DNA from 3 places in the Pseudoalteromonas sp. SWN29 genome. Region 1 is predicted to be linked to each of the others. Evidence: predicted binding sites of a transcription regulator. Region 1 holds the regulator's gene; each other region holds the start of a gene.
What was found. Region 1 encodes sigma-54, which starts transcription at its own class of promoters, with help from an activator protein. Its sites were predicted from a motif close to GTTGGCACGNNNNTNGNNT; they were not measured.
Positions count from the first base shown of each region.

Region 1 (4,263 bases):
CAAAGTAACTGCTGCTAAAATGGAGCTATACCAACAATTAGGTTTTACATTTTTTGAAAAACCCATTTTTACTTTATATAACGAAAAGCAAACGTGGCAAATAAATGCAGACGAAGCAACATTATACGAAGACAAACAATTAATTTTAGAAGGTAATGTGGTTGCCAAAAACTTAACCGATAACGCCATGATAGACAAAATCAATGCTGATAATATTCAGGTAGATATAAAGCTATTAACAATGCGCTCGGAGCAACCCGTTATCATTACTGGACCCAATTTAAAAATCACTGGTAAAGGCCTAGAAGCCGACTTAAAAACCGAAGTGATAAAACTAATTAACCATACGCGAACCATATATTATGACCAATAAAATATTAAAATCACTTATTATTCCTGCACTTATACTGGCGTTTAATAGTAATGCTGCAGAGCAAAACTCGCTACCGGCTGCAAATCAAATTTCAATAAGCGCCGATAAGCAAGAAGGCCAATTAAAAGCTAACGTGGGTATTTTTGAGAAAAACGTTGAGATTATTCATGGTAATCGCCGAATTACAGCAGACCGCTTAGAAGTACATAAACGCGATGAACTTGGCGATAATAAACAATTATTAATTGCTACAGGTAGCCCTGCGCACTTTGAAGAAAAGCAATCAGATGGCACGACTATGAGCGCCAGTGCTGACGAAGTACGTTATGATGTATCTAAGCGTTTTTTAACGCTTGTTGGTAATGCACAAGTATCGCAAGCGGGACAAAAAATAAATGCTAAAAGCATTACCTACGATATAGAGCAGCAGCTAATCAGTGCCGAAAAAGATGAAAACTCAACTGACCGCGTTCACACAATTTTAGTACCAATCGAGACTAAAAAAAGTAAAAAAAGCGACAAAGGTCAACCATGAGCACATTAAAAGCAGAGCTATTAGCAAAGAGCTATAAAGGCCGTGAAGTTGTAAAAAACGTCGGCCTTGAAGTCAAAGCTGGCAGTATTGTTGGCTTACTTGGCCCTAACGGCGCAGGTAAAACTACCACTTTTTATATGATAGTAGGACTTGTACCTAGCGACAAAGGTAAAATTTCTATCGATGATAACGATATTACTCTTTTACCTATGCATAGTCGTGCTAGATTAGGCATTGGCTACTTACCACAAGAGTCTTCAATATTCAGAAAGCTGACTGTTTATCAAAACTTAATGGCTATTTTAGAAACACGCAAAGAGCTAAATAAACAAGCCCGAGAAGACACGCTCGATAAATTATTAGATGAATTTAGCATACAACACATTCGTGATAGCCAAGGTATGGCATTATCGGGTGGCGAACGTCGCCGCGTGGAAATAGCACGTGCGCTGGCAGCCGATCCTAAATTTATATTATTGGATGAACCATTTGCAGGTGTTGACCCAATTTCGGTATTAGATATAAAGAAAATAATAGAACATCTCAAAAATCGTGGGATTGGTGTATTGATTACCGATCATAACGTAAGAGAAACCCTTGATGTTTGTGAAAAAGCCTACATTGTTTCTCATGGGGAGCTGATTGCATCAGGTACTCCAGAACACGTATTAAATGATAAAACAGTACGCGATGTTTACTTAGGCGAGCAATTTAGGCTGTAACATTTACGCCATGTCTTTAAGCATCTGCTAGTATTAATTATAACAACATAAAAGGATTGTTAGAGATACATGAGGCAATCACTACAGCTGCGCATGGGCCAGCAACTTACAATGACTCCACAGCTGCAACAAGCTATTCGTTTGTTGCAACTCAGTACATTGGATCTCCAGCAAGAAATACAAGAAGCTCTCGACAGCAACCCGCTATTAGAGGTTGAAGAACCAGACTATTCCGAAGACGCTGCAGGTAAAAACGAGCAAAAAGCAGATACAGATGACATAACTGTTAGCGCATCGGCCGACGATGTTCCAAGCGAATATGAACAAGATAGTGGTGAAGCACTTGCAAAAGACACGCTAAGTGACGACATGGCTATGGATGTTAGCTGGGATGAGTACATGAGTGCCGCCCCAGCAGCATCATCGGGTCCGATGCCTGAAGACGAATCAATATACCAAGGCGCCTCTACTGAAACGCTCCATGAGTATTTAATGTGGCAGTTACAACTAACGCCATTTAGCCCTACAGACGAAGCTATTGCTATTGCGATTGTAGAAGCCGTCGATGATTCAGGTATTTTAACACTAAGCTGCGAAGAGATTTTAGAAAGCTTTAATCAAGAAAACGAAGATGATAACGAAGTCGAACTTGATGAAATTGAAGCTGTATTAAAACGCATCCAACTGTTTGATCCTGTTGGTATTGCTGCACGTAGTTTACAAGAGTGTTTGTGTATTCAGCTTAACCAGTTTGATAAAGAAACACCTTACATTAATGAAACAAAAATGATTTTAACCGAGCATATTGATTTATTAGCTGCTCGTGACTATCGTACATTAATGAAGAAAACTAAGCTCAAAGAAGAAGAGCTTAAGGAAGTAATGACATTAATACATACTCTTAGCCCTAAACCTGCAGATACTATTGTAAGAGAAGAATCTGAGTATGTTATTCCTGATGTGTCAGTTAAAAAAATTAAAGGCCGCTGGGTTGTTGAGTTAAACCCAGACAGCATGCCTAAAATTCGTGTTAATAGCCAATACGCGGCAATGTCTCGCACTGTAAAATCCAGTGGTGACAGCCAGTTTATTCGCTCGCATTTACAAGAAGCTAAATGGTTTATTAAAAGCTTAGAAAGTAGAAACGACACACTATTAAAAGTAACAAATTGTATTGTTAAGCAACAACAAGGCTTTTTTGAACACGGTCCTGAAGCCATGAAACCAATGGTTTTAAATGATGTTGCTGAAATGGTAGAAATGCACGAATCAACAATTTCGCGCGTAACAACCCAAAAGTATATGCACACACCCCGTGGTATATTTGAGCTTAAATATTTTTTCTCAAGCCATGTAAGCACCGAAAACGGTGGTGAATGTTCATCTACAGCAATCCGTGCGCTTATCCGAAAATTAATCGCAGCAGAAAACTCAGCAAAACCATTGAGTGATAGCAAAATAGCGGATATATTGGCTGAGCAAGGAATTAAAGTAGCGAGACGTACAATCGCAAAATACCGCGAATCTCTGGCTATTCCACCGTCAAATCAACGTAAAAGTTTGATTTAAGACGCAAAAAAAAGAGGGTAATGCTTATGCAACTAAACTTAACTGGTCGTCAGGTAGAATTAACCGATTCACTAAGAGACTATATTAATACCAAATTTGCGAAGCTAGAAAGACACTCTGATCATATTAATAATGTTCATGTCATTCTCGATGTAGAAAAATTAAATCAAAAAGCAGAAGCCACCATACACGTAAGCGGTGCTGAGCTATTTGCCTCTACAGAACATCAAGATATGTATGCCGCCATTGACTCGTTGATCGACAAGCTCGATCGACAAGTAATTAAACACAAAGAGAAGCTTGCTCGACACTAATATGATGAAATTAAGCTCACTTATATGCCAGGACTGCAGCAAAGCTGCGGTCCTTTTTAATAGCAAAAAAAGAATTTTAGAGTTCATTAGCGAACTTGCTCACGACAAACTTCCGTATTTACCGCAACAAGATATTCTTAATGCTTTAATGAGCAGAGAAAAATTGGGTAGTACAGGTATAGGGCGTGGCATTGCCATTCCTCATGGAAGAATGAGCGGTGCAGAAGAGCCTTTGGCTTTAGTACTCGTTAGCGAAACTCCAATAAATTTTGATGCAATCGATAATCGCCCTGTTGATATTTTCGTCGCACTCATCGTACCAGATGGCGATAACCAGCAGCACTTAAAGACTCTAGCAACCATTGCTGATAAACTAAACAACAAAGATTTTTGTAAACAGTTACGCAGTGCAAAATCAGATGCTGAGCTTTACCAAGTTATTGTCAATCAATCATAGTTTTATAAAGGGTGTTAAATGGAGTTAATTATCATAAGCGGCCGTTCTGGTTCTGGAAAGTCGGTTGCTTTACGCGTTGTAGAAGATTTAGGTTATTATTGCGTAGATAATATTCCAGTTAACTTGCTTCCTTCATTAGTTCGCAGTGTGTCTGATAGCTATGATAAAATTGCTGTTAGCATTGATGTGCGTAACATCCCTAAACAACAAGATGAATTTAACGATATTCTTGAATACTTGCCTGGCTTTGCAAAACCTACGTTATTTTATTTAGATAGCGACGACCAAACATT
Region 1 is NZ_JADYXE010000013.1:13,832-18,094, reverse strand. It holds gene lptC (LPS export ABC transporter periplasmic protein LptC) at 1-373, shown strand, start outside; gene lptA (lipopolysaccharide transport periplasmic protein LptA) at 363-908, shown strand; gene lptB (LPS export ABC transporter ATP-binding protein) at 905-1,630, shown strand; gene I6F53_RS06815 (RNA polymerase factor sigma-54) at 1,700-3,199, shown strand; gene hpf (ribosome hibernation promoting factor) at 3,226-3,513, shown strand; gene ptsN (PTS IIA-like nitrogen regulatory protein PtsN) at 3,518-3,970, shown strand; gene rapZ (RNase adapter RapZ) at 3,989-4,263, shown strand, end outside.

Region 2 (4,263 bases), on a different contig from region 1:
CAGCAACGTAAAATACAACGTACCGAAGGCGAATTAGAGCTTAGCGAAAGTGATTTTGAGCAGTTAAAAAATAAGCTTGCAGGGCAAAGCATCGTAGAAAAAAAGCAACTACTGGCACTTAAAGCCTATTGGCAAAATATAATAGAATCATTACAGCAAACACACACTAATATTACTGATGAAATTGCTCATTTGAAAAAACGCCGTAAAACGCTTTCTAAAAGCTTACAAAAAAAGTTATTTGCGCAGTACCAATTTTTAAATGCAAATGCTGAGGTTACAGACTTAAATGCCATATTTGCAGCACTACCAGAGCACACTCCACCTTCGGGTGCTGGCGATTGCGCAGCGCCTAAATTATTACAATACGCCTATAAGCACGATTTAAAACCAATTGCTATGGCAGAGTTTTGGTGGGGAGCTGCGCCTAAATCAGCAATTAGGCAACATAAAAACTACTACCCTTCTTGTTATAGCAAATGCCAACCAATACTTGGGCACATGTTAAAGGGCTTAAACGTTGAAGATAACCCGCTACTTATCAACCCAGCTCAGGGTAAAGATCTAAGTATTGTTTATAAAGATGACGATTTACTTGTGGTAAATAAGCCTGCTGAGTTTTTATCAGTACCTGGCGTTAATATTGAAGACTCAGTGTATATGCGTATTAAAACGCAATTTCCAGAGGCTTCAGGCCCGCTAATTGTGCACAGATTAGATATGTCGACTTCTGGGTTATTGATGATTGCACTTAATAAACGCGTGCACAAAGCGCTGCAAAAGCAGTTTATTGACCGCACCATAGATAAACGTTATGTCGCATTAGTTAATGGTAACGTAGCTGAGGATAGCGGAGTAATCGATTTACCCTTAGTGCTCGACTTTGATGATAAACCGCGCCAAATGGTGTGTTACAAACACGGAAAACCTTCACTTACTACCTGGCAGGTTTTAGATCGTAATAACAATATTACCCGATTACAGTTATACCCTAAAACAGGGCGAACTCATCAATTAAGAGTGCATTGTGCCCACAGTTTAGGTTTAAACATGCCTATAATAGGCGACACACATTACGGAAAAAAAGCCGATAGATTACATTTACATGCAGAATACTTAACATTTACTCACCCAATTACGCTTAAGCGATTAGAGTTTGAAGTAGCCGCAGATTTTTAAGCTAAAGCCTATCTAAGATCATTTGTTTGATGGTCTTTGCTTTTACAAAATGATCTAATTTATGAATGTGTATCCACCAAGTAGCTGCTTCCATGAGTAGCTCTGGGTTGTCGTTTTTATTGGCAAAAAATGCATAAAAAGAAAGCCCAACGTTTTCGCCTTTGCTGGCTATTTTTTTATCGCATACAGTAATTATTTTTGCTCTTAGTTCTTCCCTCATACATACCTTATTTAATTATATTTTTACTATTAAAATACGCTATTTAAAAAACTAACCATTAGCTGTAAAAGGCTTCGATCAACCAAGCCATGATTCTCAAGCTCTTTATTAGGCGTATTTACTCTTGTAGCTTTGCATTCATTATCTAATGGCTCATTTTTAAGTGTGTCGGTTTCGTATGCAATATCAGCTTGCTCCATGCACTTTGCTGAGCCCGCATAAGGTTGCGCTGCACAGCCGTTTAATAATAATAAAAGTGAAATTGTTATCAAAAATTGCTTCATAACTAATCCTATTTTTACGCAACTTATTTGCTTTAGACTATAGCTGAAAGTTAGCCGTATTTACTTTTCTACCACCATTACAAAAAATTCAAAAAAGAACGCCCCCACTGCATCAAAGAAAGTGTCGTTTTTTTCATCTTTTTTTATTTGCGCACTTATGCATTGATTATAAACCTCTGTGCTTGTTTGAGCGCCATTTCGATCAACCATTTCAGCCTCTTCAATGCAAAAGTTAGGGTCTGAACGCGGGGCTGTACTACATGCACTTAATAAAGCGCACAGTAATAATGCGACGACGAGGCTTTTTATGTTCATCCTTAAACTATCCTATTAAGTTAACGTGCTACTTGCATTTATACCGATTGGTATTATATGTGGGAGTAATATATAGGTTGTACCTAAATAACGCTGCTACTTTATCACTGCAATAGAATAAACAACCAGTAAGTATTTGTAAGGTTCTGTAGGGATTTATACTCTATTTATAATTGAACTATGTAAAAGCCTGAAATTTTTGCATTCATGTCACTGTAAAATTTACAGTAATAGCAGCCTGAAAATAAAAAATAAAAATAAACTCATTAAAATACATCAACTTAATATTTGGCATTTAGTTTGCTAATTAATGATATAAACAAATAAATTGTAAAAGGATGAGTTATGAATATTTTTGAAGCACTACGTCACGATCATGACAAACAACGAGAATTGGTAGATGCGCTTATTCAAACACACGGCGACACAGAGCAGCGCCACAAGCTAATGGATGAGCTAAAAACGGAATTAGAAGATCACGCAAAATTTGAAGAACGTTACTTTTATAACCCCCTTATGTTTGATGACTTAACTCATGAAAAAGCGCGCCACAGCGTAGCTGAACATCACGAAATTGATGAATTAATTGAACAACTTGAAGATACCGAAATGAGCTCGTCTGCATGGTTAGTTGCAGCTAAAAAGTTGCATCATTTAGTGCACCATCATCTGAGTGAAGAAGAACATGAAGTATTTCAATTAGCCGGTAAAGCATTGACCGAAGGGCAAAAAGAGAGCCTAGCAAAACAATACAACGATGCTATGCACTAGTTGCATAAATCATAAACCGAATTTAACACTCCCTGTGTACTTATTGGTTATAAGCCACTTGGCTTATAACCATTTTTTAAGCCTATGTGCTAATTTTTCTCTAGTAAGGGAGCTTCTGTTGGATCAAAAACTTTATAGGCAATTAGTTTTAAGCCATCATTAATAAAAAACCACACCAAGGCATATCCCCATACAGCAAATGCCCATCCCCATCCTAGTGGAGTCATAAACACGCCGTAAACAGCAATCAACGTTGCTATAATTTGCGTACCAAATACCGCTGCCATTAATATATTTGACGGCTTAATTGACCAAAATGGACCACGAGTACGCGCTGAAAATATAGTTAAGTGCCCCGCTACCGATAGTAATAAATACATTAAGGTTTGAAGATGAGGGCGGTCAAATTCAAATACTTTATCGCCTAAATAAAACAAACCAAAGGCAGCTATTGGACCAACAATCCCCAGTACTGAAGAGATCCCTAAAACGAGTCGCATATTCCATGTTTCGGGCTTATTTTGATAATGCACATTATCGTACGCAATAGATAAAATGGCCGCATCGTTAAGTAGCGCAAGCATCACTATCATCACGGCTGTTAGTGGATAAAAGTTAAAAATTAATATCGCCATGGTCATAAACAGTAATACGCGAAGTGTTTCTGCAACGCGGTAAATTGCATAACTGTTCATGCGTTGAAAGATTTTTCGGCTCTCTTTAACTGCATCAATAATAACCGACAAGCCATCGGTCATTAACACAATAGATGCTGCTGAACGGGCAGCATCGGTGGCACCCGATACAGCAATACCACAGTCAGCTTTTTTAAGTGCTGGCGCATCATTTACACCGTCTCCGGTCATACCAACAATGTGCCCTCTATGCTGTAGCACATCAATAATATGGTATTTATGCTCAGGGAATACTTGCGCAAAACCATCCGCGCTCTCGATAGAGTCATCTAGCTGCGTTGTTTTATGATGCTCAACGGCACCAAAACCACTGGCATCTAAAATATTTGTTCCTAAACCGAGTTTACTGGCAGTTTCGCGTGCAATCGCCACTTGGTCGCCGGTGACCATTTTAACGCTCATTCCCATTTCTTTTGCATCGGTAATCGTTTGTATTGCCTCTTCACGCGGTGGATCAAAAAGCGGCAATACACCTATAAATTGCCATTTACCCTGACCGTCTGTTTTAGCAACCGCTAAAGAGCGAAACCCACGTGCTGCAAATTCATCTATTGACGCCTCAACTTGAGTTTTAACTGCCTCAATATTAGCCGACAAGGCTAAAATAACTTGTGGTGCACCTTTGGTTACTTTAAACGTTTTGCCGTCAGCATTTTTAACTGACGCTTCAGTGCGTTTGCTTACAGGATCAAATGGTTGAAAATGCTCTATATAGTAGGAATCTAGATGATGCTCAGCTTTTACACTTTGTAATACTGCTAAGTCAATCGGATCGTTATTTTCTGAGCGAGATGCCAAT
Region 2 is NZ_JADYXE010000010.1:13,112-17,374, reverse strand. It holds gene I6F53_RS05525 (RluA family pseudouridine synthase) at 1-1,179, shown strand, start outside; gene I6F53_RS05520 (DUF6500 family protein) at 1,181-1,399, opposite strand; gene I6F53_RS05515 (hypothetical protein) at 1,429-1,683, opposite strand; gene I6F53_RS05510 (hypothetical protein) at 1,744-1,998, opposite strand; gene I6F53_RS05505 (hemerythrin domain-containing protein) at 2,344-2,769, shown strand; gene I6F53_RS05500 (plasma-membrane proton-efflux P-type ATPase) at 2,859-4,263, opposite strand, start outside.
Region 2: a site for sigma-54 is predicted at 2,286-2,304, ahead of I6F53_RS05505 (hemerythrin domain-containing protein). Genes of this name have one in related genera too.

Region 3 (4,263 bases), on a different contig from region 1:
CGATATATTGCCAAATAAACTATTTGATTGGTTTGATTTTGAATCGCCCGTAAACGAAGAATCGCTACCAATACCAAACTGAATGCTATCGCCACCTATATTTACAGGTAGGCCACCTAGGCCAATCACTGGGTCTAAGCTTGCATCGGTTTCTTTGTCTGTTTCTGTTTTAGCGGCTTTTGTAGCTTGAGTAGACTCTTGCAGTTTAACCGTAATTATATCGCCAGTACGTAGCGCTTTTTTATCGGAATATAAGTCGTTTGATGTATGAGTATTAAACAATGAACCTGTGGCTACCAGAGGCTCTAAAATAGGCTCGGGGTACATAGGTGCGTAGTAAGGGTCGTCCTGCACTACTTCACTATTTTGCGTAGACATACAGCCACTTAAAAATAATGTGCCCGCTGCAAATAAAATAATATTACGCATAATTCCCCCCACGCTATTAAAGCTGTTGATTGATGTAACTCATCATTTCGTCAACGGCCGAAATTACTTTTGAGTTCATTTCGTAAATACGCTGAGTTTCGATTAGGTTTACTAGCTCTTCAGTTACATTTACGTTTGATGTTTCGAGTGAACCTTGAATAATGCTACCTAATCCTTCAACACCCGGGTTACCTTGTACCGGCGCACCACTTACAGCGGTTTCGGTATAAAGGTTTTGACCGATTGGCTCAAGGCCCGATGGATTAATAAAATCACTAATAGTAAGCTGCCCAATGACGACGTTATCGGCTTGCCCTGCAACACGTACAGATACTTCGCCGTCTTGTGAAACCGTAATTGATTGCGCGTCGTCTGGTACATTCATTTCTGGCTGAATAACGTAACCTGCGCCCGATGTTACAATTCGTCCATCGCCATCGGTAGTAAACTGGCCGTTGCGCGAGTAAGCAATATTGCCATCTGGTTGCAGTACTTCAAAAAAACCTTCACCAGAAATCATCCAATCTAGTGAGTTTTCGGTGGTTAGCATGTTGCCTTGTGTAAACTCTTTTTGGTTAGCTACAACTTTAGCACCCGCACCTAACATTAAGCCCGACGGCATTTCGGTATCTTGCGATGAACGACCACCTGGTTGATTAATATTTTGATAAAGTAAATCTTCAAATATAGCGCGGCTTTTTTTGTAACCTACAGTACTCGCATTCGCTAAGTTATTTGAAATAACCGATATATCGGTTTGTTGGGCGTCTAGCCCCGTTTTACTGATCCACAATGCTGGGTTCATAATATTGTCCTCACTTTAAAGTTAAACAATGCGTAATAGCTGATCTTGACGCTCGTCAATTTCTTCAGCTGTTTTCATTAATTTCACTTGTAATTCAAATTGGCGCTGGTGGCTTATCATGTCAACCATTTCGTGAACAGGATTTACGTTCGACATCTCAAGCGAACCACTTAAAACTTTTACATTGGCAGAGGTATCTACTGTTACATTTGGTTTGGGTCTAAATAAACCATCGTTACCTTTTTCGAGCTGTGAGCTATTTGCTTCAACCACTCTAAGCGTATCTACTTCTTCTAAAAAGTTAGCCGGTGCACCTTGCGGACGGACCTGAATGGCACCATCTTCACTAAACTCAATTTTTTCGAGTGGTACAGGCAAAATAACAGGTCCACCTTCGCCAATAACTTGACGACCATGACTTGTTACTAACATGCCTTGCGCAGTAATATTAAGCGTACCTACTTTGGTATAAGCTTCGTTGCCTGAGGCATCTTGCACGGCAAGCCACGCGTTATCGCTCATTGCGATATCTAAGTCGCGCCCGGTTTGAACAATGCCACCCGATACCATGTTAGAACCCGGACGCTCTTGCATTGAAAATACACGTGTAGGCAAACCTTCGCCAAACGCTTGCATAGAACGCGCCTGTGCAAAGTCGGCTTTAAAACCTGTTGTATTTGCATTCGCCAAATTATTGGCTTTAAGCGCAAGCCCCTGTAGGCTTTGCTTAGCGCCAGAGGCCGCAATGTAGACCATTTTGTCCATAGTATCGACTCACATAAAAAATCTCTGAACTTACAAATGCAAAATAGATGCCAGATTAAATTTGACGCAACATTGAGAGGTATTTAGAAGGGCTAGCAAAGAGGACTTATAAAAAAGGCTGCAAAAATGCAGCCTAATATATTCAATTGAGTGTAACTTATCGAATCTGCAAAATACTCTGCTGAATAGTTGAGTTAACTTCAAGCGCACGTGAGTTTGCTTGAAAGTTACGCTGTGCGCTTATCAGATCAACTAATTCGTTAGTTAAATTAACATTCGATTGTTCAAGAGCTGAAGAATTTATATTACCTAGAGTTCCTGAACCAGGTTCTCCGGCAATAGGTTCACCCGATGTTAAACTCTTTTTCCAAGCTGTATCGCCTACTTGCTGTAAACCTTGCGAATTTGAAAAACGAACCATTGCTACTTGACCTAAAAAAGTTGAATCCCCATTACTATATGAAGCGACAACCTTACCATCCGTACCTATATCTATACCTGCTAGACGACCAACGGTTGCTCCATCTTGCTCAAGGGCTTTTACTTCAAATCGACTTGCATACTGTGTAGGAACTTTATTAGCTGTTCCTGCTTCGTCACGCCAGTTTATTTTTATGTTATCTGGAAAGCTAGCTCCATTTGTCAATAAACCTGACAAATTTGTTGCATCAAGTTCTTTTGGATCAAATGTTGTGTCTGTATTACCTACTCCATCTGTAGTTGAGGGTATACCACTTGCATCAAAGCCAAACTCACTTAGTGCTCCAACACCAGCAGCACCAGTACCGTCGAATGATTCTCCATCCAAAGTTCCATGAGTCTCCCAAGTATTAGAAGCCGTTTTTACAAAGAAAAACTGTAAAACGTGTGGTTCACCCAACGAATCGTAAATTGTTGTTGATGTTGAGGAGTTATAACTTGCACTTTCTGATGAGCTAAATGTGGTTACAGAAGGAATATTTTCTCTTGAATCTAGATTAAACGAACTGTACACAAGAGATGTTGCGCGTGGCGATCCTGAGGAGTCAGGTATTTGAAGTGCTGACGATGTACTCAAGCTAACTGAAGTTGTATCACCTGTAGACTCATCAACAGGAAAACCCTGCAAAAAGTTACCCTTTGCATCAACGACAAAATTATCTTTGTTCAATTTAAATGCACCTGCACGTGTATAGGTAAAATCCTGTGCACCTAGATCTTCACTCATCGCAAAATAACCTTCACCCGTAATAGCTAAATCAAGCGAGTTATTTGTAAATTGCAGTGAGCCTTGATGAAATTGCTGTGCAACCATGGTTGTTTGTACACCATCACCATTTTTAGTCTTACCAGAGCTAAATACTGACGATGCGTAAACATCAGCAAACTCAGCGCGTGACTCTTTAAAACCCGTTGTATTAACGTTTGCAATGTTATTTGCCGTTACGTCTAAATCTTTTTGTGCGGCAGCTAAGCCGGTTAATGCAATATTGAAGCTCATAATTCACCTCTAACCTGTTAATATTTAGCCTGCTGACAGGCGAAGTATAATTAAAATTTATTACGCGATTTCTGCGACATCTGTCAGCCTAACCGCACCTTCTTTCGTATTAATAATAATGCCACTTGAGCCATTAATATTAACGCTTTCAATGTTCTTAAATGTAGCAATGGGTAAGCTTGAAAATTCACCGTCAGTACTTCCTTCAGCTGTCACTGAATATTCACCTTCAGGTAAACGCTCACCAGCTTCATTTTTGCCATCCCAGGCAAAACGTACCGCACCTGCTGGTTGAGAACCCATATCAATAGTTTTTACTAATTGACCTGATGCATCAGTCACTTTAATCGTTAAATTATCAACGGCTTCTTCTGCCACTGCCGAACCTTTAGCATCACCCGTTTCATTTAAATCAAGGGTGTTTGATTCAAGTAAAGCTTGCTTGCCGACAAGTGTTGATGCTTGCAGGGCTGAATTTGATGTCATCGAAGTCGCTAAGCTATCAAAATTCGAATTTAAATCGCTGATGCCTTGCGCCATCGTAAAGCTGGTCATTTGCGCAATCATTTGGTCGTTATCCGCAGGGTTACTGGGATCTTGAAACGACAGTTGCTGTGTTAATAAGGAGAAAAAATCTTCCTGTGTTAACGCATCGCTTTCACCTTCGCTGGTCGCTACTTGCTTTTCTTGCCAGCGTATAGAGTCTAAATAGGATGAAGATGTACTAATATCGTTACTCATAACCTACCCTCGGTTACCGCTGCCCTAGCAACAGTGTTTTACT
Region 3 is NZ_JADYXE010000048.1:24,326-28,588, forward strand. It holds gene flgH (flagellar basal body L-ring protein FlgH) at 1-429, opposite strand, end outside; gene flgG (flagellar basal-body rod protein FlgG) at 446-1,234, opposite strand; gene flgF (flagellar basal-body rod protein FlgF) at 1,256-1,999, opposite strand; gene flgE (flagellar hook protein FlgE) at 2,157-3,479, opposite strand; gene I6F53_RS16475 (flagellar hook assembly protein FlgD) at 3,540-4,220, opposite strand; gene flgC (flagellar basal body rod protein FlgC) at 4,234-4,263, opposite strand, start outside.
Region 3: a site for sigma-54 is predicted at 2,036-2,054, ahead of flgF (flagellar basal-body rod protein FlgF). Genes of this name have one in related genera too.